2 regions of the Paenarthrobacter sp. 10L412 genome follow, and region 1 is predicted to be linked to the other one. Evidence: predicted binding sites of a transcription regulator. Region 1 holds the regulator's gene; the other holds the start of a gene.
The links. The regulator HrcA, encoded in region 1, represses chaperone genes, less so after heat shock. The targets are predictions, from matches to a motif close to TTNGCACTCGNNNNNNNCGAGTGCNAA.

Region 1 (9,514 bases):
CATGATCGATACTCCTGGCCACGTCGACTTCACCTACGAGGTTTCACGTTCCCTGGCAGCCTGTGAAGGCGCCGTGCTGCTGGTTGACGCAGCACAGGGGATCGAAGCCCAGACGCTTGCCAACCTCTACCTGGCGATGGAGAACAACCTCACCATCATCCCGGTGCTGAACAAGATCGACCTCCCGGCAGCCCAGCCTGAGAAGTACGCGGCGGAACTGGCCAACCTTATTGGCGGAGACCCGGAAGATGTCCTCAAGGTTTCAGGCAAGACCGGAGTGGGCGTGGAGGCGTTGCTGGACAAAATCGTCCGTGACCTCCCGGCTCCCGTGGGCGATGCCAATGCTCCTGCCCGGGCCATGATCTTCGACTCCGTCTATGACACCTACCGCGGCGTGGTCACTTACGTTCGCGTGGTGGACGGCATGCTGCACCCGCGTGAGCGGATCCAGATGATGTCCACCCGTGCCACTCACGAACTCCTGGAAATCGGCGTCAGCTCCCCGGAGCCCACACCGTCCAAGGGCTTGGGTGTGGGCGAGGTCGGCTACTTGATCACCGGTGTTAAGGACGTCCGCCAGTCCAAGGTTGGCGATACTGTTACCAACCTCGCCAAGCCGGCATCGGAGTCGCTCAGCGGCTACGCCGATGCGAAGCCCATGGTTTTCTCGGGTCTGTACCCGCTTGATGGAACTGACTATCCCGTGCTCCGCGATGCCCTCGAGAAGCTGATGCTTAACGACGCCGCTCTGGTCTATGAGCCCGAGACGTCCGCTGCGCTGGGCTTCGGCTTCCGTGTTGGCTTCCTGGGTCTGCTCCACCTCGAAATCACCCGTGAGCGTCTTGAGCGCGAGTACAACCTCGATCTCATCTCCACAGCTCCCAACGTGGAGTACGAGGTAACGCTGGAGGACAAGAAGGTGGTCCACGTGACCAACCCCAGCGAATATCCCACGGGCAAGATCTCCGAGGTCCGCGAGCCTATGGTCTCAGCCACCATCCTGGCGCCGAACGAGTTTGTTGGCGCCATCATGGAGCTGTGCCAGAGCCGCCGCGGCGTTATGGGTGGTATGGACTACCTCTCCGAGGACCGTGTGGAAATCAGGTACCGCCTGCCCTTGGCGGAAATCGTGTTCGACTTCTTCGACATCCTCAAATCCAAGACGCGCGGTTATGGCTCGCTGGACTGGAAAGCCGACGGCGAACAGGTTGCCGACCTCGTTAAGGTGGACATCATGCTCCAGGGCGAGCAGGTGGATGCTTTCAGTGCCATCACCCACCGTGACAAGGCCTATGCCTACGGTGTAATGATGACCGGCAAGCTGCGCGAACTCATCCCGCGTCAGCAGTTCGAGGTGCCCATCCAGGCTGCCATCGGATCGCGCATTATTGCCCGGGAGAGCATTCGGGCCATCCGCAAGGACGTTCTTGCCAAGTGCTACGGCGGTGACATCACCCGTAAGCGCAAGCTGCTCGAGAAGCAGAAGGAAGGCAAGAAGCGCATGAAGATGGTGGGCCGGGTTGAAGTTCCTCAGGAAGCTTTCATTGCCGCGCTGACCACCGACGAGTCCAAGGACAAGGCCAAGAAGTAGATGCCCAGCGTCCTTCCTTTGGGCGACCCGGCACCTGCGGATGGCTTGTTGCCCCCGCAGGTGCTGACCGGCGTCGAGCACCGCAAATTCGGCCTGTACGTGCATATCCCCTTCTGCGCGGTGCGGTGCGGTTATTGCGACTTCAACACCTACACAGCCACGGAGCTGGGTGGTGGGGCGTCGCAGGATGCTTATGCAGGCACGGCTGTCACTGAACTGGACTTTGCAGCCACGGCCATGGATGCCTCCGGCCTGCCGAAACGGCCACTGAGCACTGTATTTTTTGGCGGGGGGACACCCACGTTGCTCCCTGCCGAGGACCTGGCGCGTATCCTTCGCGCCGCCGTCGTGCAGTGGGGACTTGAGTCGGGCGCAGAGGTGACCACCGAAGCCAACCCCGACTCCGTGACGCCCGAGTCGCTCAAGGTGCTGGCTGATGCCGGCTTTACGCGTGTCTCTTTCGGCATGCAGTCCGCGGTACCGCACGTGCTCAAAGTGCTGGACCGCACCCATACCCCGAGCCGCGTTCCGCTGGTGGTCCAGTGGGCGCGCGAGGCGGGCCTGGCCGTTAGCCTTGACCTCATCTACGGCACGCCGGGAGAGACGATGGCGGATTGGCAACTGTCCCTTGAGACTGCCCTGTCCTACGAACCCGATCACATCAGCGCCTACGCTCTGATCGTGGAGGACGGAACCAAGCTGGCAGCCCAAATCCGTCGTGGCGAAGTTCCCGGAATCGACGACGACGATCACGCCGCCAAATATGAGCTGGCCGACAAACTGATTTCGGAAGCCGGCCTGACGTGGTACGAGGTCAGCAATTGGTCGAAAACGCCGGAACAGGCATGCCGCCACAACCTTGCCTATTGGCGGGGAGACGATTGGTGGGGGATCGGTCCGGGCGCTCACTCGCACGTGGGCGGGGTCCGCTGGTGGAACGTTAAGCACCCCACGGCTTATGCCAACAGGCTGGCTGCAGGAGACTCGCCGGCAGCTGGTAGGGAAACCCTTGACGCCCAAACCCGGGAAGTCGAGCGCATCATGCTTGAGGCACGGCTCGGTACCGGTCTCTCCGTTGACGCGTTGGACAAAGTTGGCCGCCATGCGATGGCAGGACTGATCGCTGAAGAACTCGTGGATCCAGGTGCGGCCTTCAAGGGTCGCCTGGTTCTGACGCTCAAAGGCCGACTCCTGGCCGACGCCGTTGTGCGCAGGATTCTGCCGGACTAACCATCGGCAGAATCCGCTGGAAGCCTTGGACTACTTGATCCAGCGCAGGTTGAGCTTGTAGCGGTGGGGCTGACCGTGGTTGACACGAATACCCGCCGAGACTGAAAAGCACGTGAGTGCTACCCAGATGCCCGTGGCGATGACTGCGAAGATATTGCCCACTACGGGAAGCAGAACCAGGATATTTGCCAGGACTGCCGCGATGGTCGGAGGAAGCGTGAAGTTCAGGGCTTCCTTGGATTCCTGCGCCGTAAAGGGTCCGCGATCACGGAAGATCAGATAGATCAACAGGGACGGCAGGCATCCCAGAATTCCCCCGAAGTGCGCCAAGGTGGCCCACTGCCGGTCTTCGCTTGCCGTCAGTGGGAGTGCGTTCGCGGGCGCGCCATGGTACTGGGGCTGGCCTGCGGCGCTGCCCGGTTCTTCAGGAGCGTTCTCTGCCACGGTGTCTTCCCTTTGCTGTAAAGATGCTGCGGTGTTGCTGTCCCAGAATACTGGGTCCCGGGTCATCCCGGGACCAACGCCCCGTTACGTCTCTGGGAAAAGCGAATTCAGGAAACGCAAATCAGGACAAGGCAGTCAGGGAGTGGTAAGGAAATCGATGACTTCCTCCACCCGTCCCAGGAGCGAGGCTTCCAAGTCCGCATAGCTGCGTACCGCGCTGAGCAGGCGCTGCCAGCCGAGTCCAATGTCTTCGGCGGTTTCGTGGGGCCAACCGAAAGCGGTCAGAATGCCGGTCTTCCAGTCAGTGCCTCGTGCAACTTCCGGCCACCGCTCAATACCCAGTACTTTTGGCCGGATGGCTTGCCAGACGTCTACATACGGATGGCCGACGATCAGCACGTTTCCGGCGGCTCCGGGCACCGTCATGGCTTCTGCGGCGATGCGTGATTCCTTTGAGCCCGCTACGAGGTGGTCTACCAGGATCCCGAGCCGGCGCCCTGGCCCGGGGGAGAATGCGGCGATAGCTGACTTGAGGTCGTCCACGCCGTGCAGTGGCTCGACGACGATGCCCTCAAGGCGGAGATCATCGCCCCAGACTTTCTCCACCAGTTCGGCGTCGTGCTTGCCTTCCACCCAAATACGGCTCGCCTTGGCCACCTGGGCACGCTGGCCCAGGACCTTTACTGACCCGGATGCCGTTCGGCCCGACTGCACAGACGATGCAGGGACCTTTGGGGCGGGAGGCATGAGACGGATGGCCTGTCCTTCAAGCAGGAAACCAAACCCGAGTTGGAAGGACTTGGTCTTACCACGCCTGTCCTCAAGGGAGACGATGTGCATTCCCCCCGATTTCTCCACCCGGGTGACTTCGCCCACCCAGCCGGACTGGACGTCTTCAAGGACCATCCCGCGCTGGACGGCTACCTCGGGGAGTTGGTGTTTGGCAGGAGCGGACAGATCCTGCGGGCCCCACGTATCGAAAGCCAAGGACTTCATACCCCTTTTTGCTGGTTGCGCTGGTTGTGCTGGGAATAACTCCCGCGGGCGGTTTCAATGCTAGCAACGTGCTGGCTCATACTAGACTTGTTAGCACTTGGGCATGTTGAGTGCTAAGTGAGTGCTATTTATCCGTCCGAGAAAGGCCGGGACAGTCGTCAGGAGGTGTTGCAATGAGTGAGCCACGCAAGCTTGAAGTACTGCGCGCAATCGTTGAGGATTATGTGCATTCACGCGAGCCTGTTGGATCCAAGGCACTTGTGGAGCGGCATCATCTCGGCGTTTCCAGCGCCACCATCCGCAACGATATGGCCGTACTGGAAGAAGAAGGCCTCATCGCAGCGCCGCATACCAGCGCAGGCCGCATCCCCACGGACAAAGGCTATCGCCTGTTCGTGGACCGCATCTCGCAGGTCAAGCCGTTGTCAGCCGCGGAGCGTCGAGCCATCCACTCGCTCCTTGAAGGGCCGGACGACCTCGATGACATCCTTGAGCGCACAGTCAGGCTCCTGTCGCAACTGACCAACCAGGTCGCCGTCGTTCAGTACCCGCACTCCAACCGGGCCCTGGTCCGGCACGTCGAATTTGTCCTCCTGGCGCCAAAGCAGGTGCTCGTGGTGCTCATCGCAGATACCGGAAGCGTTGGCCAGAAGGTCATCGAGGCCGGTTCCGATGTAAGCAACGAGGCCTTGATGGCCCTGCGTTCCCGGTTCCTTGGCAGCATCGCGGGGACGCAACTGGCACTGCTGCCGCAAGTGTTGCCGTCCGTGGTTGCGTTGTGTCCGCCGGACCTTCGTGGGCTCGCGCAGCACCTTGCCCATGGTCTCCAGGCCCTGAGTGACACCAGCCGTGAAGAGCGTATAGTCATGGCCGGAACAGCCAACCTTGCGCGCTCAAACGTGGATTTCCCGTTGAGTATCGGGCCAGTGCTGGAAGCCCTTGAGGAACAAGTTGTCATGCTCCGGTTGTTGTCGGACATGGGTGATGATCCCCGCGGCGTGACAGTGAGCATCGGGCGCGAGAATCCCTATGACGGCCTGGCAGAAGCATCGGTCGTGGCAACGGGGTACGGCTCCGGTGCCAAGGTGGGAATCCTCGGACCAACCCGGATGGACTATCCCACCACCATGGCTGCCGTGCGCGCCGTGGCCCGCTACCTTTCCCGCATTCTCGGCGGCTGACGCCAGGCCCGAGATAAGAATCGCAGTAACAACAAGGAAGAGATACCGACTTTGAGCAGCCACTATGACGTTTTGGGAGTCTCGCCGGAAGCCACCGGGGAAGAGATCAAAAAGGCGTACCGCAAGTTGGCGCGCAAGCTTCACCCGGACGTCAACCCGGGGGAGGACGTCGCGGAGCAGTTCAAGGCCGTGACGCATGCTTACGAAGTGCTGTCCGACCCCCAAAAGCGTCGCGTCTACGATGCCACCGGTAACGAGAACGGCACTGACAACGGTTTCGGTGGTGGCTACTCCGGCCAGGGCTTCGCGTTCCAGGACATCTTCGATACCTTCTTCGGCGGTGGCGGCGGGCACGCTGGTCCGGCCTCCCGTGTTCGCAGGGGCCAGGACGCGCTGATCAGCGTCCGCATCGACCTCAAGGATGCCGTGTTTGGTGTCAACAAGAAGCTTGAAGTTGACACGGCCGTCGTCTGCCCGACGTGCGATGGCAGCTGCTGCCGGCCAGGCACGCACCCGGAGCGGTGTGACATTTGTGGCGGCAGTGGCCAAGTCCAGCGGGCCGTTCGATCCATCTTGGGCCAGGTCATGACCACCGCACCATGTGGTTCCTGCGAGGGCTTCGGTACGGTCATCAAGGATCCCTGCAACGAGTGCAACGGGCAGGGCCGCATCCGCAGCCGCCGGTCCCTCACCATCAAGGTACCTGCCGGCGTTGCCACAGGGACGCGGATCCAGCTCTCCGGACAGGGCGAAGCGGGACCGGCAGGCGGACCTGCCGGTGACCTCTATGTAGAAATCCGCGTCAACAGTGACTCCACCTACATCCGCGAAGGCGACGATCTGCACGCTACTTTGAGCGTTCCCATGACGGCAGCAGCCTTGGGTACGGAACTGAGCCTGGAAACTTTCGACGGGCCCCAGGAGATCGACGTCAAGGCTGGCACCCAGTCCGGCGAGGTCATCACGCTTCGCGGTTTGGGGATTACCCACCTCAGGGGCTACGGTCGCGGCGATCTCAAGGTGCACCTGCACGTTGAGACACCGGTCAAGCTGGATCCGGCACAGGAAGAGCTCCTGCAGCAGCTTGCCAAGTTGCGCGGCGAGCAGTTCAGCGAAGGCAAACTCGTGGCCAGCGGCGGCATGTTCGCCAAGCTGCGGGACAAGCTCGGTAACCTGTAGCGGTGAGCAACCCCGTTTTCTTCACGCCTGCCGGGAGCCTGGACGGTGTTGAGCCGGGCGCGTTGTTCGTCATCGACGGTGCAGAAGCCCGGCATGCCGTTACGGTGAAGAGGCTCACTGTCGGTGAAGCCGTGGACATTGCCGATGGCGCAGGAGCCCGCCTGACAGGCACGGTGGCAGAGGTCGGCCCTGGAAGTTTGTCCGTCATGGCCTCCGGTGTGATTTTCGAAGACCAGCCGGACGTACGTTTGGTCCTTGTCCAAGCATTGGCCAAGGGTGACCGCGACGAGTTGGCCATTGAGACGGCCACCGAACTGGGCATAGACGCAGTTATCCCATGGCAGGCTGAGCGATCCATCGTCCGCTGGAAGGGGGATCGCGCTGCGAAGGCCCACGCGAAGTGGCAGTCTGTGGTCACTGCCGCGGCGAAGCAGGCCCGCCGGGCATGGATACCGGAGGTGCGTCCTATTCTGGATTCCGCGGCTTTGGCAAAGGCTGTTGCTGCCGCGGACCTGGCCGTGATCCTTCACGAGGACGCCAAGAACCCTTTGCGGACCGTCCTTGAAGCGCCCATCGTGGCTGAAGGCCGCGGGCTGGATTCGCCGCGTGAAGTCCTCTTGATCGTAGGGCCCGAAGGTGGCATCTCGCCGCGCGAGGTAACCCGCCTCAGCGACGCCGGGGCGGTCACGGCTCTCTTGGGCCACCACGTGCTGAGGTCCTCGACGGCGGGACCCGCCGCCGTCGTACTCGCCTCCGACGTCCTGGGCCGCTGGTAGGCCGTGTGGCCTGCGAGCCGGCGTCGTCCCTAACGGACGCCGGCTCTAGCCGACGCTGAAAAGCCGCGTATCCGTGGTGGAGGTGTCTGCTTGCCCGGAGTCCTGAACCTGGGACACACGCAATTCGTATTTCCCTGGTTTCAGGGTCGCGCTGAACGAGAAGACGCCGAATTGTCCCGGTTCTCCTGTGGCTTTTGTCTGGCCGGTCAGGAGGCTGGCCTTTTCGCCATTGCCGTTGTCCCGGAGGATCTGCCAGCTGACCGGCTTGGAGCTGTCAGTGCTGCGGCCATTGAACTTAACGGCGCCGGCGGGCAGGGAGGTGTCCTCCTGCGGATCGATGATCCATAGTGGCGCCACCAAGGAAGCATCCCTGGCCATCGGTTGACCGAGCCGCACCTGGCCGAATGCCATGAAATCCGTGTGACCGTCAACCAGGATGACCACTTGGATTTGCTGCCCGGAGTTGATCAGGCCTGACGACGAGGCTGCTGCCGTGGCCGTGTAAACCAGCTGCTGTACAGCCCGTTGCGCCATGCCCGCATCAAGGTTGGAGTTGAAGGCATCCCGGGAAATATCAACGGTGATCACGTTCTTGCCCGAGATGGATGTTGCCAGGCTGCCGGGGTCTTGCCACGGGGTGAAGAAGTCGTGGTCCAGCGGCTTTTCGGCCATCATGATGCGCAGCGCCGTGGTGACCGGGTTTCCATCGCCGGAGATGTCCCTGAATTCGCGATACAGGTACACATCTTCCTTGCTCCGCCCAATCCAGTAGACCGGGATCTTAGTGGACGCCTGGGTGGTCTCCAGGGGAGCATTGCTGGCCGGAGCTTCCTGGACGCTGACTGGCGGCGCACTGGAGGTAGCTTGCGTGGGTCCACCGTTGGCGATACAGCCGGTCAACAAAAGGACAGCAAGCATCGCAGGCGCTGCGACGGCGGACTTTTTCCGCTTTCGCCCGCCGGGCTGATGTCTTACTGACTGCGCGATGGGGGTTCCTTGCCTTGGTGGCCGGTGGTTGTCGCCGGCCCGTCGAACGCGCGTAGTCTGACTACCCGCTCTGCCAGCTTGGCATATCGTCGACGGCGGCTGGCCGGGTTTGCGGGTACTGGCGGCAACTGAAACAGGATTGATACCCGCTTGATGCCGAGTTGAGACAAAATGTCGCAGCCGACGGATGGCCCCGCGGGGAAGATACGGGAGGATGCGCGGGCGAACGCCCGTGGTCTGCCGGGCTGGCGTAGGATTGAAGGCATTCCGGCATATGGCCTGGCGGTTGAGCCAGTCCCGTTGTCGAAACGATGGACCAACTGTGATCCGACCGGAGGAGAAGAGGCCGTACGGCCACCACTATGAGTGAATCCCTGAATGGGCGGCTGCGGACCGGAAACGGGAACCCAGCCACCACCGAGTTCCCGCACACCTTACCGGGCACGCGCACGGAAATCGTCACGTTCGACAACTCCGATCAGATGGTTCACTCATTGGGCAGCCATGACGAAGCCTTGCGCTACATCGAGGAGCAGTTCCCGGACGTCAATTTCCACGTTCGCGGCAATGAATTGTCCATGTCCGGTCCGTCCACGGTCATACCGCGTATCATGCGCCTTCTTGAGGAGGTCCGCGGACTGGTGGCCAGGGGAACGGTCGTTACCCCGGATGTCCTGCAGCAGCTCGTTTCCCTCCTGAGGACACAGTCAGTCCAGAATCCCGTGGATGTCCTCACCCACAACATTCTCTCGAGCCGTGGCAAAACCATCCGGCCCAAGACCTTGAACCAGAAGAACTATGTGGATGCCATCGATGCGAACACGGTGATCTTCGGTATTGGCCCGGCAGGTACTGGCAAGACCTACCTCGCCATGGCCAAGGCCGTTCAGGCCCTCCAACTCAAGGAAGTAAGCCGGATCATCCTGACCCGGCCCGCTGTTGAGGCGGGGGAGCGGCTGGGCTTCCTGCCGGGAACGCTGAGCGACAAAATCGATCCCTACCTGCGGCCGCTTTACGACGCCTTGCACGACATGATGGATCCCGAGTCCATTCCCCGGCTGATGGCCGCCGGCACCATTGAGGTCGCACCGTTGGCCTACATGCGTGGACGGACGCTCAACGACGCCTTC
Region 2 (18,851 bases), on a different contig from region 1:
AGATCCGGCTGGCCGAAGATACCCGATTCCCCGAACAGCGTGGGTTCCGAGTGGGATTGGAAGCTGCGCCCGGCTCTGGCCGGGGGAACTGAAGCGGTGGTGGGAAGTGAGGCGGTTGTGGGAACTGGGCGGGTACTCGTAATGCTGCCGGTGCCAGCTGTAGCAGGAACAGGCTCGGCCGAGCCTTGGCCTGAGCCTGTAAACCCCGGTCCGATTGGAGCGGCCGTGCCCTGCTGGAAAGCGGTGGCTACGGCGCGTGCGCGCTCGTCTGCTGCCTCGTTGAGGTCGTGTCCGGCGTGCCCCTTGACCCATTCAAACGTGTATTTGCGTCCGACAATGGCTTGGTCGATGTCCTTGAGGAGGTCAACGTTCAGGACGGGCTTTCCGTCAGCCTTGCGCCAGCCCTTCCGCTTCCACCCGGGCATCCACTTAGTGATGCAGTTGATGACGTACTGGCTGTCGCAAAGGATCAGCAGTTCTTCTTGCGGTACGTGGGCAGTGGAGCGGAACAGGTCCAGGACAGCCATGAGCTCGCCCATGTTGTTGGTGCCGTGGGGCCAACCTCCTGCGCGCCAACAGGAGTCGTCAACATACCAGGCCCAACCGGCCGGCCCAGGATTGCCGAGGGCAGAGCCATCGGCGGCAGCAATAATCGTCATGCCTTCAATCCTGCCAGACCACACAGACACTGAAAGCGTGCCAGCACCCAAGTAAGTAGCAGCACATGTCGTTCTGAGCACTCAGAACGGCCTGACCTGCTACTCACTTGGGCGGCACAGCAAGACGGCGGCCCCCACCAAATGGTGAGGACCGCCGTCGTTTGCTCTGAAGCGTGACGCTACAGCTTAGGAGGCTTAGAAGCCGCCCATGCCGCCCATGTCGTCGCCACCGGCAGCCGGAGCGTTCTTCTCAGGCTTGTCGGCAACTACAGCCTCGGTGGTCAGGAAGAGACCAGCGATGGAAGCAGCGTTCTGGAGAGCCGAGCGGGTGACCTTTACGGGGTCGTTGACGCCGGCAGCCAGCAGGTCTTCGTAGACACCCGTGGCAGCGTTCAGGCCGTGGCCGGAAGGCAGGCCGCGAACCTTGTCGGCAACAACGCCCGGCTCGAGGCCAGCGTTGAAGGCGATCTGCTTCAGCGGAGCGTCGATGGCAACCTTGACGATGTTGGCACCAGTTGCTTCGTCACCCTGCAGGTTCAGGTTGGCGAATGCCTTGGCACCAGCCTGGATGAGGGCAACGCCACCACCGGCAACGATGCCTTCTTCAACAGCAGCCTTGGCGTTGCGGACTGCGTCCTCAATGCGGTGCTTGCGTTCCTTGAGCTCAACTTCGGTTGCGGCACCGGCCTTGATGACTGCAACGCCGCCGGCCAGCTTGGCCAGGCGTTCCTGCAGCTTCTCGCGGTCGTAGTCGGAATCGGAGTTCTCGATCTCGGCGCGGATCTGGGCAACACGGCCCGCGATCTGCTCGGCGTCGCCGGCACCTTCAACGATGGTGGTCTCGTCCTTGGTAACAACAACCTTGCGGGCGGTGCCGAGGAGTTCCAGGCCAGCGTTCTCCAGCTTGAGGCCAACTTCTTCCGAGATGACCTGGCCACCGGTGAGGATGGCGATGTCGGCGAGCTGTGCCTTGCGGCGGTCACCGAAGCCCGGAGCCTTGACGGCTACAGACTTGAAGGTGCCACGGATCTTGTTGACGATCAGGGTGGCCAGGGCCTCGCCCTCGATGTCTTCAGCGATGATCAGCAGCGGCTTGTTGGACTGCATGACCTTCTCCAGGACCGTGACGAGTTCCTTCACGTTGGAGATCTTGGAGTTCACGATCAGGATGTACGGGTCTTCGAGGACCGTTTCCTGGCGCTCAGCGTCAGTGACGAAGTAAGCGGAGATGTAACCCTTGTCGAAGCGCATGCCTTCGGTGAGTTCGAGCTCCAGGCCGAAGGTGTTGGACTCCTCGACCGTGATGACGCCTTCCTTGCCCACCTTGTCCAGGGCTTCGGCGATCAGGCTGCCGATTTCCGGGTCACCGGCGGAGATGGAAGCCGTGGCTGCGATCTCTTCCTTGGTTTCGATTTCCTTGGCAGAGGCGAGCAGTTCTTTGATGACTGCCTCAACAGCCTTCTCGATACCGCGCTTGAGGGACAGCGGGTCGGCGCCGGCGGCAACGTTGCGCAGGCCTTCCTTCACCAATGCCTGGGCGAGAACCGTAGCGGTGGTGGTACCGTCGCCAGCGACGTCATCCGTCTTCTTGGCAACTTCCTTGACCAGCTCAGCACCGATCTTCTCGTAAGGATCGTCCAGCTCGATCTCCTTGGCGATGGAAACACCATCGTTGGTGATCGTGGGGGCGCCCCACTTCTTTTCGAGGACGACGTTGCGTCCACGCGGGCCGAGGGTGACCTTGACGGCGTCGGCGAGGATGTTCAGGCCTCGCTCGAGGCCGCGGCGTGCCTCTTCATCAAATGCAATGATCTTGGCCATAACGGCGGTAGTCCTTTCGGGACAGTCGTTAAGAAGGAACCTGTCAGATGGGGTGCCCGCGACGGACGGTCCTTTGCTTGCGGCCTCTGTATGCCCCGCGCTCCGGACCTCACCCCACCAAGGTGTTTCTTGATCCTCCTGGCGTTCCGAGAGCCATCCGCCCCCGGCGTAAACCGGGGCGCAGTTAGCAGTCGAAGCGTAGGAGTGCTAAATCAATAATTAGCACTCGACCGGGGAGAGTGCAAGCAGAAGCGCCACTTTGCGCTATAAACAAAGGGGTTTCAGCCGTTAGCTGACGCGACCGGGATAAGGACTATGCAACGCGGACGCTTTCCGCCTGCGGACCCTTCTGGCCTTCGCCTAATTCGAACTCCACCCGCTGGCCTTCCTCGAGGGCACGGAAGCCTTCCATCTGAATAGCGGACCAGTGCACGAAGACGTCGTCGCCGGAGTCATCCACAGTGATGAAGCCGTACCCTTTTTCGGCATTGAACCATTTGACGGTTCCCAAAGCCATGATGCCCACACTTTCACAGTAGCCAAGACCGGTTGCCGGGATCTCCGGACCGGAATCAATCCACTGTAACCACAGTCACTATCTGCGCGCTGCTGCCGAGGGGCCCACCATGACTTTTGTTATTGAGGCTTAACCGAGTTGCGGCTTTCGGGGCTGAAACCTACTGAAAAACTGCCGAAATTCAGCGAAATTACTGGTAGCCAGGTCCCACAACAACAACCAGTGGCTGCTGTATTTCAGGAGATTCAACCACCGCGCTGATACCGAGGAGCTTGCCCAGCGCTTCTGCGTTCGCCTTCTGCCCGGGAACGTTGTAGAAGACGACGGACGACTGCTGCGGCAGGCCACCCCAGTTCCCCACAGTTCTCAGGGTCCAGCCATCGCCTTGGACCAGTCCTGCGACACGGCTGGCGAGGCCAGCCGTACCCGTGCCGTTGTAGACGGCTACCGCAACGGTCTTGTCCACGGGCGCTGAAGAAGGAGTTGCGGAAGGTTCGCCCGAAGGTGTGGTCCCCGGGCTCGGCTCACCGGAAGCGATCGGGGCGTTGCTTGATTCGGTAGGTGCAGCAGAGGGGGAGGTTTCGCTCTGCTGGGGCGCCGGCGTCGAAACGCTTGTGGACGCACCGGGGGCCACCAGGCCAAGCCGCGGAAGTATCAGGAAAGCGACGAGTCCCAGCACCAGGGCTACGGCTCCTACGGTCAAGACCGGCCACAGATTGGGGCGGACTGTCTCTTGGGCGTCACGGTGCACCCCCTGCCGGGAGCTGTTCTGTGGGACCCGGTCGAATTCATCCTTGGCAAATTTGGTCATGGTGAAGCCTTGTCCTTGCTGGTTGCTGCTGACTATCAGCCGGGCGATTTACGCGTCGGACCCCAAACGGCGCGCTGTCCGCGCACGTTGGCGCGACGTACGTAGTCTACGCAATCTCTTCACAAGCATGGGATCGTGGGCCAACGCATCTTCCGTATCGATAAGTGCGTTCAGGATCTGGTAATAGTGCGTGGCGGAGAGATTGAAGAGCTCCCGGATCGCCTGTTCCTTGGCGCCGGCGTACTTCCACCATTGCCGTTCCAAGGCCAACATTTGTTGATCACGGTCACTTAGAGGTGAGTCGCTGCGGGTCTCGGCCGCCAGGTCTTCAAGTGCCAAACCGGTAGACTGCGGCGCCATTGGTTCCGGTGCTGGTTCTGCCACGGCACACTCCTTGACGCTGGTTGGGGGGAAAATGTCCTACCCCCATGTTACGGGCGAATAACAACGCTGTCATTCGCACCGCCGATGCCATGGAGGAGACAATGACAGGGTGACTGGTGAGGATGCACTGTTTGACCTGGAACCCGCCGGCGTTGCCGATCCGGGCTTCGACGAGCTTGTTGACCGACCCTTGGAAGAGCTGATGGCCGTTGATTGGGCGGACGCGTTGCGACCCGTGGAAGGCCAACTCCGTGAGGCTTTGGCCTTTGTTGCGGGTCAGGCTGCCCAAGGCATCCAAGTCCTTCCTCCAGCCACCAACCTTCTCCGGGCTTTCCGCCGACCACTGGCTGACGTCAAAGTACTCATCCTTGGCCAGGATCCGTACCCAACCCCGGGACACGCCGTCGGGCTTTCCTTTGCCGTTTCGCGGCATACGCGGCCGATCCCCCGGAGCCTGGCAAATATCTATCGTGAACTCCACGACGACCTCGGGCTCCCGCCACGCATCCATGGCGACCTCACGGCCTGGACGGACCAAGGCGTCCTGCTGCTGAACCGGGTCCTTAGTGTCGCAGCGGGAAGCGCTGGCTCACACCGTGGCAAAGGTTGGGAGGCAATCACGACGGCGGCCGTCAGGGCGGTAGCCGATCGGACCGACGGCGCGGGACGCCGGAGCCCCCTGGTGGCGATTCTGTGGGGGAAGGACGCCGAAGCGGTCATGCCGCTGCTGGATGGCACACCGGCAATCACTTCTGTGCACCCCAGTCCCCTTTCGGCATCCCGTGGGTTCTTTGGTTCCAAGCCGTTCAGCCGAACCAACCAACTGTTGTCGGCACAGGGCGCAGAGCCCGTCAATTGGGAACTACCCATCTTGTAACCTTCGACTCATACCCAGGTGGCACCCAACGAATTAGCTTAGGCTTGCCTACATGGCTGCTCTCCCCGTCTCTTCGTCCGCCACCCGGAACACGCGCCCGCAGGTTAACCTGACCGTCCTGCGCAAAGAATGGCTCTCACCTCACATGGTGCGGATCGTCGCCGGCGGCCCAGGGTTCAGCGACTATGCGAACAACGAATACGTGGACCGATACGTCAAGATCGTTTTTCCGCAGCCCGGCGTTGACTACCAACTTCCGCTGGACCTGTGGGCCATCCGCGAGACGATGCCGCGTGAGCAGTGGCCGCACACCCGGACGTACACCATCCGCTGGGTGAACCTTGAAGAACGGGAACTGGCGATTGACTTCGTAGTCCATGGCGACGAGGGCCTGGCAGGGCCCTGGGCATCGGCAGCGGAACCTGGGGCCTCGCTGATTTTTACCGGCCCCGGCGGCGCCTACAATCCCGCGCCCGACGCCGATTGGCACCTCTTCGCCGGCGATGACGCCGCGATTCCAGCCATCGCAGCCTGCATAGAGGCTCTCGCCCCGGAAGCCCGCGGATACGCGTTCCTCGAGGTGGACAGCGCCGAGGACATCCTGCCTATCTCTGCTCCTGCCGGCCTGGAACTCCACTGGCTGCAGCGCAACGGGGCGCTGGCCGGATCAAGCGAGCTGCTGCTTGACGCACTTCGCGAAATGCAGTGGCTGCCCGGGCGCGTTGATGTCTTTGCGCATGGCGAAAGGGGCTACATGAAGGGCCTGCGGCAGATCTTCTTCTCCCAGCGCGACCTGGAGCGTTCTCAGGTTTCGCTCTCCGGCTACTGGGCCCAGGGCCGGGTAGAGGAAGTTTTCCAGGCCGAGAAGAAGCTCCCCGTAGGACAGATCTAGTCAGATTTAGCGGCGCCGTACCCTGCGGCGCTCGTTGCTGGATAGGCCCTTCGTCAGGGGTCGCGCCAGATTGTCGCCGAGGACGATTCCTGCTGCGACTCCCAGGACGATCGCGCCTGCATTCAGCATCCCCCCGGCACCCTGAAGTATGTCCGCTTCCTCAATGGTCAATACATACATTGAACGGAATATAGTCAGGCCGGGCAGCAGAATGAGCGCGGCCGGAACAGCCACTACAAGTTGGGGAGCGCCAAGTTTGAGCGCCACTACCCGAGCCAGCAGGCCGATGGCCACAGCCGAAACTGCCGGCGACAAGCGGTCGCCAAACCCGGCGGTGGTGGCACCCCACAAGACGAAGAAGCCAACCAAGCCGACGGCCGCCGTCGGGAGTAACAGACGCATCTGCGTCTGTTCGGTGACCCCGATAGCCACTACCGCAATCGCGATCAGAATGGCTTGGCCCCACAAAGGATACGCATCCGGGAATGTTTTGGTGACGTCCAGGACTTCGCTGCCCATGAGGGTCCCCACCACGACGGCGACGGCGATGCCGGCGACGATCGCGCCGAAGGTGAGCAACGTGGAGAGGAACCGTCCGGCGGCCGTGACGGGGAAGCCGTTGATGGCGTCCTGCACGGAAGACACTAGCCTGCCTGTCGGAAGCAACAACAGGATCCCGCCCGCAACCACAATGGACGGAGCGATGTCCGCACCCGCCCAACGCAGCATGAGGGCGATAAACGTGACGAGGAACGAGCACGACATCGTGATGAAGAAGTCCGGCGTGCGCCAGCGGCTAAGCTGCCGCGCAACCAGGCTGATCAGCAGGTTGGAGGCAAAGGCCAAGGCGGATGCGCCCGGACCACCACCCAGGACGCCCACGAACACCGCGGCGAAAACAGCGAAGGCAACCGTGACCATCCAGCGAGGGAAGGGCTTGGCGCTGCGGACGATGTCATTCAATCGACGGACTGCTTCGTCGCGGCCAACTCCCCCGGCCACAATGTCCGTGACCAGTTGATGCACTTGGGCGAGGCCAGCGTAGTTATTGGTCCACGAGCGCACCACCCGTAACAGCGTGATGGGCGTCTGGTCCTTCGGCGCATAGTTGATGGCCACCGACTGGTTGGTGATGTCCACTTCAACGTTCTTCAAGCCAAGGGCCGCAGTTACGGCAATCATGCTGGTCTCAACTTCAAGGGCGCCTGCGCCGTAGCGGAACATGACTTCGGCCAGATGCAGGGCGAAGTCAATGGTCTTGCGCGCTGAGGCGTCGACGCCGACCACCTGAATAGTGGGGTTGGCGTAGGGACTGCCCGCGAGCCGGTCCACGATGTTCATGGGGGCAGTGGGCGGGCTATCGCCTTGCACCAAGCGCATCAGCATGCGTTTGGCATTGGCGTTCTGCCGGATTTGCGATGGCCGCATCGGCTGGGTCTTGGGCAAGCCGTCAGTGTGAGGCCTGCCGCCGGAGCCCTCAGGGCGTTCAGTCACGCAGTGTTCCTCCCTTTGGCTTCGTTGATTAGTTCTTCCCCCGGAATTTCCTCAGCAGGTTTCCGGGCTCCGGCAATTTTGCCAGTACCGTCTTGGCGGCAGCTGCAAGCTTCCTGACCGCCTGGTATGCGGTGAAGACCGGCCGATTTACCGGCGTCACGAAGTCGCCCACCAGTTGGACCACTTCGCCGCCGAAGCCCTTCTTGAATTCGTAGCCGCCGTGACCGGTTTCATCCTGGCCCTGAATGCCGAACGTGCCATAGAAGTTGTAGCGCGAGTAGCCATTGTTGAGCGCGTGGAGCATCATGCCCCAGTACAGCGACGTTGCACCGTTGAAGTAGATGTAGTCCTGGACAGTGCCGCCGATCACGCACACGATTTCATCGCCGGAGCAAGCGAAGTGGATCGCCGCAACGGTAGCCACGCCAACAGAGTCGGGGAAGCGTTCAATATCCTTCAGGCTTCTCTCGTAGCTGTCCACGAGGTCCTGGACCACCTTGATGCGGTTGGCCTTCTTCTTGCTCCCGGTTTCCTCGACATCGCGCTTGAGGTCCGCGAGCGTCTTGGCTTCGGCATCCAGGCGCTCAGTGATGGAGGCCCGGTATTCGGGGATATTGATCTTGGCCATCATGAGCTTGGTGAACTCATCCGAGGTGTTGCGGAGCAGTTGCTCGTAGTATTCACGCTCGCGGTACGTGAATCCCTTTTCGTCGCCGGCAGTGCTCAGCGCGTTGTAGAAGTCGTCCAGCGTTTCCAGCGTGGCCTGCTCCAGGTAAACGCCGTTCTTTTCGGCCTTCCGAATGGCCTTGCGCGTGCGGTAGTTCATGCCCATGATGAGCTCTTCGGAATCGGCGATCCCGTCCAGCTTCTTGACGAACATCCAGTTGATGTTCGCGAAATTCATGTCAAAGCCCTGCTGCTTGAAGCCCAGCCCCGCCAGCTCCTTCAGCAGTGGGCGGTTGTCCTCAACCTCCGGGTGCTCCGCGCCCTCTTCGTCGCGGGCGATGTACTTGACGTTCGGTGAGATCCGCAGCTCAGCAGCCTTCTTGGAGGCCGCATGCTTTTTCAACTGCTCGACGACGAACCGCACCGCTTCGGCGTCGCTGTAGTCCAGCAGTGGTCCCTTTGCGCAGTCGCAGACCTTGTAGCCAAAGCGATTGGCGGTGTAGACGAGCTTTCCAGCGGCGATCAGGCTGCCGCCCCGGGTCACGCCAAAGAGCTCCACTTCCTGGCCACGGGCACGCTGGAAACGCGCCAGGTCCACGGATTGGATGAAGCTGCCTTGCGGGTGTCCCTTGGCGAATGTCTCGAAATCAGCGTCACTGAGAATCACGAATTCCATGTCGGTTCCAGCCTCAATCGGAGTCAAAGAAATTACCTTACCTAGATAGATTTGCACCCGTTGGTGGCCGGGGCGGGCCTGAAGTGTGTTGAGTTGTGCCGGTTCTCAGTAGAACTGTCCGCCGGTGCGCATGGTTTCCAGCCGGCGGAAGACGCGCTCTGCACCCTTGAGCCAGAGCTTATGGCGGATTGGTCCGAGGACGAGGTCGTAGCAGCCTACGAAGTCCGTAACGGTCTTAGTGAAACTCGTTTTGAACAAACCCATGCCGAAGAGAGGATGGGTCTTGTCTTTGATCCGGGCGGCAGGCGGCGTGCCGCAGAAATCGTACTCAACGCAGCCCAGATCCTGCATCCGCTGGATAGCTGCCCACTGGACCAAATGCGAGTCACCGTATTGCTTGCGGTTCTGGGTGGAGCCGCCGTCCTTGTACGTTGCCTTGGAGCCATAGTTGATCACGAAAGCACCGACGCTGGGTGCGCCGTCCTCGTAGACAAAGAAGAAGTGTCCCTGGCCTCGGCTGCAGAATTCGTGCCAGAAACGGGAGTAGTACTCGTAGCTCCGCAACGGCATAGCACCCTTGGCGTTCACTGTGTCTTGCATCAGTGCGTAGAGCTTGCGGTAGGTCTCATCGCCAGGCTCGGCTGGGAGAACTTCGCATCCTTCACGTTCTGCCCTGCGGACGGCGTTGCGGGCCCGCGATGAAATACTCCGCAGCACTTCATTGGCGGGCGCGGAGATGTCCAGGAGTGCGGTGGAATCGTTGGATTGGATGTTCGGGGCCTTAACCAAGCCAGCCGCCTTCAGCTGGCCGGACACCTCAGGTGACTCCACGACGTCGGGCTCTATCTTGATGGTGAAGACGTTCATCTTCTGTTCCTTCGCCAGATTGGCGACGGCGTTCAGCATAGGCTTGATGTCGCTTACCTCGGCTGCGTCCGGTCCCTTGATGAGGTACCAGAGCCGGCCAAGGACGGGGAACTTCTTCTCAAGAAGGAGGTTGTAGCTGGCGTAGTCAGCGGCCTCAATGACGAGCCGGCGGACCAACCAGCCGTTGCCATCCTTGACTGCCGCATAGGCGTCCGACTGCAGCATGTTGCCGCCATTGGGGTTGGCTGTGACGTGCTTGTCCCAGTTATCGATTTCCTCGGCGGTGGCAAAGCGGGCGGTAAATTCTCGCAAGGTGGCCGTGTCCAATCTCAGGGGTTTGGTGCAGTGTTCAAAAGCTGGGTGCGCATGCGGACATGCAGCCTCAAGTCTATCGGGCCGAGGAAAATAGCCCGACTCTGCTGCCGAGTCCGGGCGCGGGCGTGAGAATGAGGCAGTTGTGCTGGCCAGCAACCTCCCCGAAGCGCTGCCCCTCCGCCAATTGAATAGTCCAATAATGACACTTTGGACACCTATAACCCGTGCGCTTCGGCGCAGTGCTTCTTTTTTTCTTCCGTGCTCCTAATCGCGCGATCAGCCAACCGACAGAGCTGATTCTCCTGCTGTCCGACAACACCCACTAGCTGCAGGTGTTTGCCGGGAGCACTAGACAATTGCTGTTGAAGATCACACCCTACGAAACAAGTACACACCTCAACACAATTGTCTGGACCGCGCCCATCCGGGAAGCAGAAAACGACTTCGGCAAGGACGGCTTCGACACCGACTAAGAGTTCATCCTGGCGGCACTCTGGATCGAACGACGGGAAGACGGCGGCCATGCCCTGCGGGACCACTACAGCGAGCCGCTCGCTGGGGAGCTCGACGACTGATGCGGTGAAGAGTCCATACCTGGCACTGCCGATCCCTCCGAGGCATTGCTGCGGAAAGTAGCTGACATCATTGCCGACCTGCGGACGTCAACGGAGCGCGACAGAGCAAGTCTTCTTCTGAAACCCACCTCGGGCCGCCATTATCGTCCCGGGTGAAGTCTTCGTGCCCAAACCCCAAGACATCGCAGTGGGCGGAGCGGACCTGGTTCTCGGCTCCAAATCAGGCACTTGGTGCCACGGCCGTGCGCTACAAGAATCGGTCCACGACGGGTCATTGGGGTCCGCACGCGTTCCACTACGACTCGTGATTATGGCCGACGACCAGCACCAGGCCGACCGTGTCATAGTCGAGATCATCACATACGACGAAGCCCGGAGGGAACACGGTGTCAAGGAAATTAGTATTCATGCAACCCCGGACAGGTCCCCGCGAGAGCTTGATCCGACCGTAAACCCACCCACAGAGCGAACCTTGAAAACCATTGAAGCCCCGTCCGGATCGGACAGGGCTTCTTCTCTTGCACGGTCCGAGGTTACGACGCCTCGGGCGCTTCCAGAAGCAAGTTTCGGTCTCTCAGCACCTTGCCACCATATGTGCGCGGAAAATCGCGAAGGTACCTAATGCGCATAGGCCGTTCCCAGGGCTCCAATCGGGAGTTCAAGGACCGTTCAAAGTCTTTCCGACCGGCTCCGGCCGCAAGCTCGACGAACAGCTCAATTCTTAAACTCAGAGAGGCAACCGATCCCACACACAGGCCTGTGCTCGCGGCGGCGTCCTCGATTCGCGAAAGATTGATTTTAAGTCCACTCACCTTGACTTGCGAGTCAAGACGCCCAACTATGCGAAAGGCAGGGCAATCAGAAGCTGATGCCACCGGTTCCACGACATCCCCTGAGCGGAACCATCCTGCATTCCACCCTTCGATCTCATTGACGCCTACGTATGGGCTGCGCAACATGCCGACCTCAAGTTTGTTATCACAAATTTGGAGTTGCCTGGTACCCGACGACGAAAGTACAGTCAAGTCCTTTTGGCCGATACTTGAGGCCAGGAGCCCCACCTCTGTAGTCCCAAAGACATTGACCGTGCGGCACCTGGATTCGCCGAGGGTTTGCGCTAAGCCTCCAGATAAGCGCTCCCCAGCAAATAGAGTATGTCGGATTGACCCCAAGCCCTCGACAGATCCAAATCGTGACAGCAATTCCAGCACAGAGGGAACCGAAATCAGAGACACCACTGATCCGGATCTTCCATGTGCCAATTCATTCCTGGTCAGCTGCTGCATGAATCCCAGATTCTTGCCTGCAAAGATTCCACTCAGTACGCCAGCAATGAGCCCGAAGGTGTGGACGGGCGAACACGCTAATAGCACTTCCTGGACGCCCGCCTCGAGATAGGACAACTTCAGATAGGCGTTCAGTTCGTTAAGCACGCTGGCCATGTCTCGGCGTACGAGCCGGGACTTCCCCGTGGTTCCGGAGGTGAGTTGGACCATCAACACGTCTGAATAATCAGCCGTTGACTGCAGCCTTGGCAACCGACTTATCACAGGATGATCATCGAGAGCATGTTGAACAACTTCGATCTGCGGACCAATTGCCTTCCAAACATCCGCGCGGGCAGGCGTCGACAGACGATGGTCCACAATAAAGGGGATCGCACCCCGTTCCCATATATGAATCAAAACACCAAGGAACCAAACAGGATCCCGCAGTTGAATGGCTACTATGTCGTCCGTAGCCACTTTTGCGTGCGTCAATAGGCTCCTGGCCGTGGCGATTGCGTCCAGCAAGCGGATGGCTTCACCTTTGCCGCGACTAAGCAGTAGACCGGACTGTGCCTGATGGACAATGAACCTGGCCAGGTCACGCCCATTCTTCATGGACCCATCTGAAAATGGTTGAAATATCATCGCTTCCCCTCAAGGACGCCGCGAATTCGCGACTTTACGTCGTTGACGTTCAGTCCCTTCGCAAGCGATTTCGAGGCCTCGTTCAATGCACGACCAAAGTCAACCGCGGGCCCCACAATGCGAGGGTCCGCAAGCAGCCAAACTTCAAAAAGGCCCTCCCGCGTACGGCAGACGGTTACAACGATGCCATTGCGTTTCTCCAACTGAACGGGTTCCCTCGACGTGAGACCCGCGACAAGTTCGGGATCAGCTGACTGTGCGATGGCCGCCGCCCCCATTCTGGTGGCGCGCGCTGGCGGATAGTAGTTGAACGACACCAATCGATACTTGTCTAGGCCGCCTTGACCAACGAGTTCGCTCAACCAATTGCCGTGTAGAGGTGGACCCTCCAATGACCTGTCGGCCGCGGCCGCGACCCACGAACCAAATTCGCCATCGACAAACGGCACCGCTGCGGCCACAACTGATTCCGAAAGTGGTCCAACAACATGCAACGACTTCAGCGATGGTCTCCCGAGGCGCGAATAGAGAACTGGCAACGGTGCCGCCACCCACGCCGAAGCGACAAACTGAACCAAGGAGCGCCACACGCCACCGGGAGACACTTCGTGCCGGGCACACCACTCAATGAGGCTCTGCGAGTCTTCTGGGGTGAGGGTGAAGTGGGCCTCGTCGTGCGCATGCCACTCCTGAGGAGCAATTTGGATTTCCCCGGTCATTCTTAGGGACGCATGGGGCGCTGGGCACCTTTTCACATGAGCCTTCAAGTCATCCAACCCGGCCTCCTGCTGGATTGCGGCGATTCTCGAGAGGTAAGAGGCTTCCACCGCGAGCCCACGGCTGTCTTTGATTGTTCCGTATTCTTCAGCGATGTTCCTGAGGAGCAGCGTCAAAGAGTATCCGTCGAGAAATGCGTGATCCGCACCGAAGGCGAGGATCGAGTAGGATCCGGAGCAGACTAGCAGGCTCCACGGCCGAGCACCGGCCAACAAATCATTCCTGTCATATGCGAGCTGGACAACCGTCTGCCGAAACAGCTGTCGGGCAGTTGCGCGGTCGTCGACACAATGGGTGCCGTGCCGTGCAGGGGCGACTCGGCCCGGCGGGTAGCCCGGGATGGGGCTGGTCAATGTGTCTGTGCCTTGAAAAGCCCGCTCGATTGCGCGTTCAAGTCTCGCAGGGTCCAGATGTCCTTCGATCTCGAAGGCCTCCCAAGCCTTGGGAAATTGATGAAAACGCGCCAAGCCGTCATGATCCACGCCAGCCCGGGCTAGCAGTTCCAGTTGAACACCGTACGGACGTAGCCTGGTTTCGAGGCCTTTTGTCTTCATGGCAGGTCCTTCATTCCGTTAGCCGAAATGCGCAGTCCCCGGGCGGCGTCCCGAAGCATTCTCCAGCAGAGGGTCAATGGCACCCCGATGCAGGCTGCTATGAATGCTGGCCCCAGCCAGGCCAGAGTGGGCGGCTTCAGCGACGTGGCAAGAAGGAGGCCACCGACGATGGCAGCGTCAGTCAGAGGGCTAAGCAACGAGAAATAGCGGCCTATCTCACGTGAATCAACGCGCTTTTGGATCTGCGTGAAAAAGACCGCAGTCGTTGCACCCTCGCAAAGCCCAACCAACACAAGTGAAACCACTGCCGCCTCCAGACTTTGCATCAGCAATGGGACCAGCCAGAGCAAAGCCTCTATGAGGGTCAATCCGACATACCAAGCCGCCGCGGCCTCGTCCTTCACTTTCCCAACCAGCAAGCCCCCAACAATGCCACCCAGTGCCAGCGCCGCAAGGAGCAGACCCAAATCATGGGGATCGTGTCTCAGACCGACAAGCGCCAGGGCCGGCAGTACCAAGCGCCTGAAGCCTACGGCCACGGAATAGACGACTGCAGTGAGTGTGTATTCACCGACGATGCGATCGACTATCACTAACTGGACCGAACTCTTGAAGACATAGGCGGGACTAAAGGCGCGCCTTCCCTCACGTTCCTTGTCCTGTCGTGGCCGCTTAGTAGGCGGCAGCGTGAAAAGTACCGACCCCGCGAATACCGCAAAAACAGCTTCCAAGTAGAAGACTGATGAATACCCCCACATCTGTGACACCAATGTGGCGACGAGAGGTCCCAAAACCAATGCCAACCGCTCCCCCGCCACGATATAGCCGCTGACCCGCTGTTGGTCCTGCTTTGACACGATGAATGCACGCAGTGCCATCCGCGAGGGAATGCCCGGAAGGACTGCGAGCCCCACGACCAAGGCAACGATCTGGGCTTGCTGCGGCGTTACGGCAAACGGATAAGCCATGACAGCAGTGGCGCTGGCCGCAGAACTGGCAACGGCAACCACGCGTGGGTCCCATCTGGTTACGAGCTCACCGACGAACGGTCCGAGGAGAATATTCGGCACGACCTGTATAGCAAGAGCCAGCCCGGTTTCGGGCCCGATGCCAAACCTGTCAACAAGAAGCAAAGCAGCCCCTACGGCAGTCATCGCCGTGCCCACTTGCGTCACGAAGAGGCTCAGTACCAAGCCACCTATGGGCGTCGTCCGGCGCTCATCCATTCGCCAGCCTTCGATAGTATCTGCGCAGCTGGACAAAAAGTGATGGGATCCTGTGCAGCACTGTCAGAATTTCCGGCGGGGGAACGAACTCGCAGTCAAGCCTTTCCAGGACAGAATTGAAGTGGGCTCGGTAGGTCTGCTCCAGATCTCCTCGAAGCACTGCTGGTATTCGCCAGCCGAATTCATCCCCTGTGGCCAGGGCATGTTGGACTGTCTGTTCGATGACCTCCGCCCGTTTCCCCGAGTATGGAAGTCGCAGAGGGTTGAAGACCTCCCACTCTGCCTCGGTCTTTCGTTCCATGATTAGATCGAGCAGATAGTCACCTATGACGGGCGAAAGATGCACCCCTTCCCGATAGGTGCCACTTGCGATCAAGAGACCTTTCAGACCAAGGTGTCCCACCAATGGAAAGCCATCCACGGCAACAGGTCGATTGCCTGTACTTAGCGAAGACAATCTGCTCGCTGCGAAACCGGAGTGCAATTGTTCTACCGCACAATTGAGCAGGAATGTAACGTCTTCCAATAGCGGTTTGGTGACGGGTTTTGCCACGATGTGATTCGTGGCGCCAAGATACCAACGCCCATCGCCGCGCGGGACCGCGTGGAGGCCACATGCAAAGGCTCTGTTCGGAGTCCTAATAACCGTTGAGGGAATCAACTGGGGCGCCTCATCAACTTCAACGGAGACTCCTGCGCCCGAGAAAATGGGCATAGTGGGCCCAACCTCAGGAGTATTCTCCAGTATCTGTTGAGTAAAAGCCCCCGCACATAGAATTGTGCGGTCCGCCCACCACACAACCTCCCGATCATCCACGACCCCAACCGTTTTCCCGCCTTGGACAAAGAGCCTCAAAGCCCGCTTCTCCACGAAAGTCCCTCCGGCCTTCACAAATGAGGCATGAAGGTCTTCCATCCATGTCATCGGATTGATCGCCAGCTCGCCATGAATCATGAGGGCCCTCAACGGCCTAAGAGGCTGATGCGGACTCAATTGAAAACGCCCCGGATCTTCCTCAGTGAATCTGCCACCGAACTCTCTCAGGGCCGAGACAACCGCCGCAAAATTATCGTCGTCAACACGTGCGGCGCCGGCCGTGTTGTGGATCATCAAAGTTTGATTGGCCAGAATGTGACGATCCGGGAGCCTGCCTGACTGATCGGCGATTTCTTCGAGGACGGAACTCCACGCCCGAGAGGCTTTCAAGTCCAGTTCAAATCTTGCACGACCATGCTCGGTGCCCAGCGTAGTCGAGACCACCTCCCCAAAGGTCCCGAGCATGGCCCCTGCCACACTTGAGGCTTGCCCCGGCCGATCACCGCCCAATAGCGTAACGACAAGCCCTGCCTTTTGCAGGCGGTAGGCAGTCATGAGCCCCACCGCACCCGAACCGACAACAACTACATCTGCCACTTCTGTTCTCCCTCAATAAAGCAATAAACGACATTCGTCTCACAAGGTGCTATGTACCGCCCATGCTCAGTCCGCCGTCCACAGGGATACAGGCGCCTGTGACGTAGGTCGATTTGTCGGACAGTAACCACGCAACCGCGTCGGCGATCTCTTCGAGCGCCCCAGCGCGTCTGAGCGCTGTTCTGCTCAGGACCTCCGCTCTGGCGGGGGCTCCCATGGCGACCGATAGACCACCGTCCAACAATCCCGCCAACAGAACATTGCTTCGGATGTTGTACGGACCGACCTCGAGGCTCAACGATCGCGCCAACCCAATCAACGCTGCTTTGCTGGCCGAATAGTTCGCTTGCCCTGCCGATCCGGTAAGGGCTGAGCTTGAGGAAACGAAGACAATGGAACCGAGCCTCCTTAGCATCATCTTTCGGACAATGGGTTGAATGAACCGATACGAGCCAATAGCGTTTACGTTCATCACAGCTCGAAAGGCCTCGGTGGGGCTGAACGCAACGGGCCCGTTTTGAGCGATGCCGGAATTCACAACGACACCGTCTGGAGTACCAAACTTAGTGAGAGCGTCCGCTATTGCAATGTCAGAAGCGTCATCGGCAAAGTCACAGATCACGGACTCGACGCCTTCTAGGCGACAGACGGTACGTTGAAATGAGACCACTCTCGTACCTGCAGCGACCAACGCTTCGGTCACAGCGCTACCCACGGCCCCCGTTGCCCCCGAGAGGAAGACCAAGCCGTCCCTGTTTTCGGGGTTGGGTTGCTCTCTCATTGCTCTCTCCGACGAAATTCAAAGAGTTGGTACTCGAGACCGCGACTTCGTCTGCTACTTTCCGCTTCAATGTTCGTTACAAACCACCCGGCAGATCCTGCGCTCTGCTCCAAAAGAACTGAATTACCCAAAGATGAGAACCCAAGAAGAATTATGGATTTCTTGTCGCATCTAATTGCACACTGATTGAAGAAACGTTTATGAGTCCGGTAACCTGGATCATAAAAGGCATCGGTGAGATCTCCGGGCTTCGGGGGAATTGCATCAATGAAGTTGCTGTTCCAGAACACTGTTATGCCATTCTCAACTTTGGACAGCGGGCTGAGAAGGTCACCTTGATAGCACGCCACTCGATCCTGGACCTGATGCATTTCGATGTTCAGGGTGGTGTTATGGACTGCCTGTGGCGAAATGTCTGTGGCCGAAACTTCTGTTCCGAGCTCCAGGGCAGCACTGATTCCGGTAACACCGGCCCCTGCCCCCACTTCGATCAAGTGATGTGGGTGGTGGGCCAGTACAGCCCGAGTGAAGATCTCAGTAGATTCATCCGTTACTGGTGAAAAGACCCCAGGTGCCAGGATCCATGTCCTGCCAAACATTTCAAAGTCCTGGTACTGGACACGCAAAGCGTTTGAGCGTCGTAACAGTTCTACCTTCGTCAGGTCCCGGATGCTCAGGCTCATGGTTGGACCTCAGCCCAATGGGCCCACTGCCACAAGCAACGCGATTCCGCCGTCTCGTAGCTCATGGGCGCGTCGATGATCAGAGCTGTGGACGGTCGGCCATTATGAAGGACTCTCGTAAGTAGTCGCTCAACCTCTCCCTCGTCATGAACGTCTCCCAAGGACACAGTGAAGATGGGTCCGGAATTCCCATGAATCTGCCCCAACCGGCCCAGAACACCATTGGGAACTGATTGCATAAGATGCAAGGGGGAGATTCGTTCATCGGCAGCCAGCCGACGATCAATAGAGTGCGCCAGGCCAGAATCCCAACTGTCAGCCAACAAAACCAGGGCATACGGCTGATCATGTTCGTGCCGCAGTGCACGCCTCCCGCTGGACTTCAGTGCAAGTTCCACGACAGCTGCAACGGCGTGTGAATGCCGTGACTCGCTAAAGCCAGGAAGTTCGCCAGCCCTTCTCGCACGGATTCTGCCTGATTGGGCTTCGGACATTTTCCATCCACCTCGTTGACTCATCAGGCTGCCCCCGCCAGAAGAACTGCCGCATTAGCGCCACCGAATGCGGCATTGACCGATAATCCAACACTCAACCCTTTGGATCGGACCGTCTCTGATAAGGGTCTAACCCCCAGACCAGGATCCGGTACAACATCTTCCGATGAAGCCGGGATGACGCCTGTCCTGAGGCCGTGGGCAAGGAGACAAAGTTCCAACACACCGGTGGCCTCCAACGCATGGCCTGTCTTGGACTTGGACGCCGAGACGTGAACCTTTGAAAGATCAGATCCAAACAATTCCTCGTAGGCAGCGCTCTCCGAGGCATCGTTCAATGGCGTGCCGGTGCCATGTGCGCTAATGACATCAATCTCGCCGGCAGTTCTTCCGGAGGATGCCAGTGCATACCGGATAGCCAACGCCATGCCAAGCCCAGATGGGTGTGGGCGAAC

Region 2: the regulator HrcA is predicted to act here: its motif matches at 2,700-2,726, upstream of groL (chaperonin GroEL).

The regions. Positions count from the first base shown of each region.
Region 1 covers NZ_JBFTJT010000010.1:232,295-241,808, reverse strand. The annotation lists gene lepA (translation elongation factor 4) at 1-1,591, shown strand, start outside; gene hemW (radical SAM family heme chaperone HemW) at 1,592-2,821, shown strand; gene AC1DD7_RS15750 (DUF4870 domain-containing protein) at 2,852-3,265, opposite strand; gene AC1DD7_RS15745 (DUF3097 domain-containing protein) at 3,401-4,252, opposite strand; gene hrcA (heat-inducible transcriptional repressor HrcA) at 4,435-5,442, shown strand; gene dnaJ (molecular chaperone DnaJ) at 5,494-6,621, shown strand; gene AC1DD7_RS15730 (16S rRNA (uracil(1498)-N(3))-methyltransferase) at 6,624-7,397, shown strand; gene AC1DD7_RS15725 (GerMN domain-containing protein) at 7,443-8,315, opposite strand; gene AC1DD7_RS15720 (PhoH family protein) at 8,747-9,514, shown strand, end outside.
Region 2 covers NZ_JBFTJT010000012.1:3,703-22,553, reverse strand. The annotation lists gene AC1DD7_RS17220 (RNase H family protein) at 1-659, opposite strand, end outside; gene groL (chaperonin GroEL) at 855-2,480, opposite strand; gene AC1DD7_RS17210 (cold-shock protein) at 2,794-2,997, opposite strand; gene AC1DD7_RS17205 (LytR C-terminal domain-containing protein) at 3,188-3,808, opposite strand; gene AC1DD7_RS17200 (DUF3263 domain-containing protein) at 3,857-4,192, opposite strand; gene AC1DD7_RS17195 (uracil-DNA glycosylase) at 4,302-5,069, shown strand; gene AC1DD7_RS17190 (siderophore-interacting protein) at 5,122-5,961, shown strand; gene AC1DD7_RS17185 (threonine/serine ThrE exporter family protein) at 5,968-7,455, opposite strand; gene AC1DD7_RS17180 (peptidoglycan bridge formation glycyltransferase FemA/FemB family protein) at 7,484-8,797, opposite strand; gene AC1DD7_RS17175 (lipid II:glycine glycyltransferase FemX) at 8,903-9,991, opposite strand; gene AC1DD7_RS17170 (AMP-binding protein) at 11,088-12,467, opposite strand; gene AC1DD7_RS17165 (condensation domain-containing protein) at 12,464-13,798, opposite strand; gene AC1DD7_RS17160 (MFS transporter) at 13,795-15,024, opposite strand; gene AC1DD7_RS17155 (NAD(P)/FAD-dependent oxidoreductase) at 15,017-16,438, opposite strand; gene AC1DD7_RS17150 (SDR family oxidoreductase) at 16,488-17,219, opposite strand; gene AC1DD7_RS17145 (methyltransferase) at 17,216-17,902, opposite strand; gene AC1DD7_RS17140 (beta-ketoacyl synthase N-terminal-like domain-containing protein) at 18,420-18,851, opposite strand, start outside.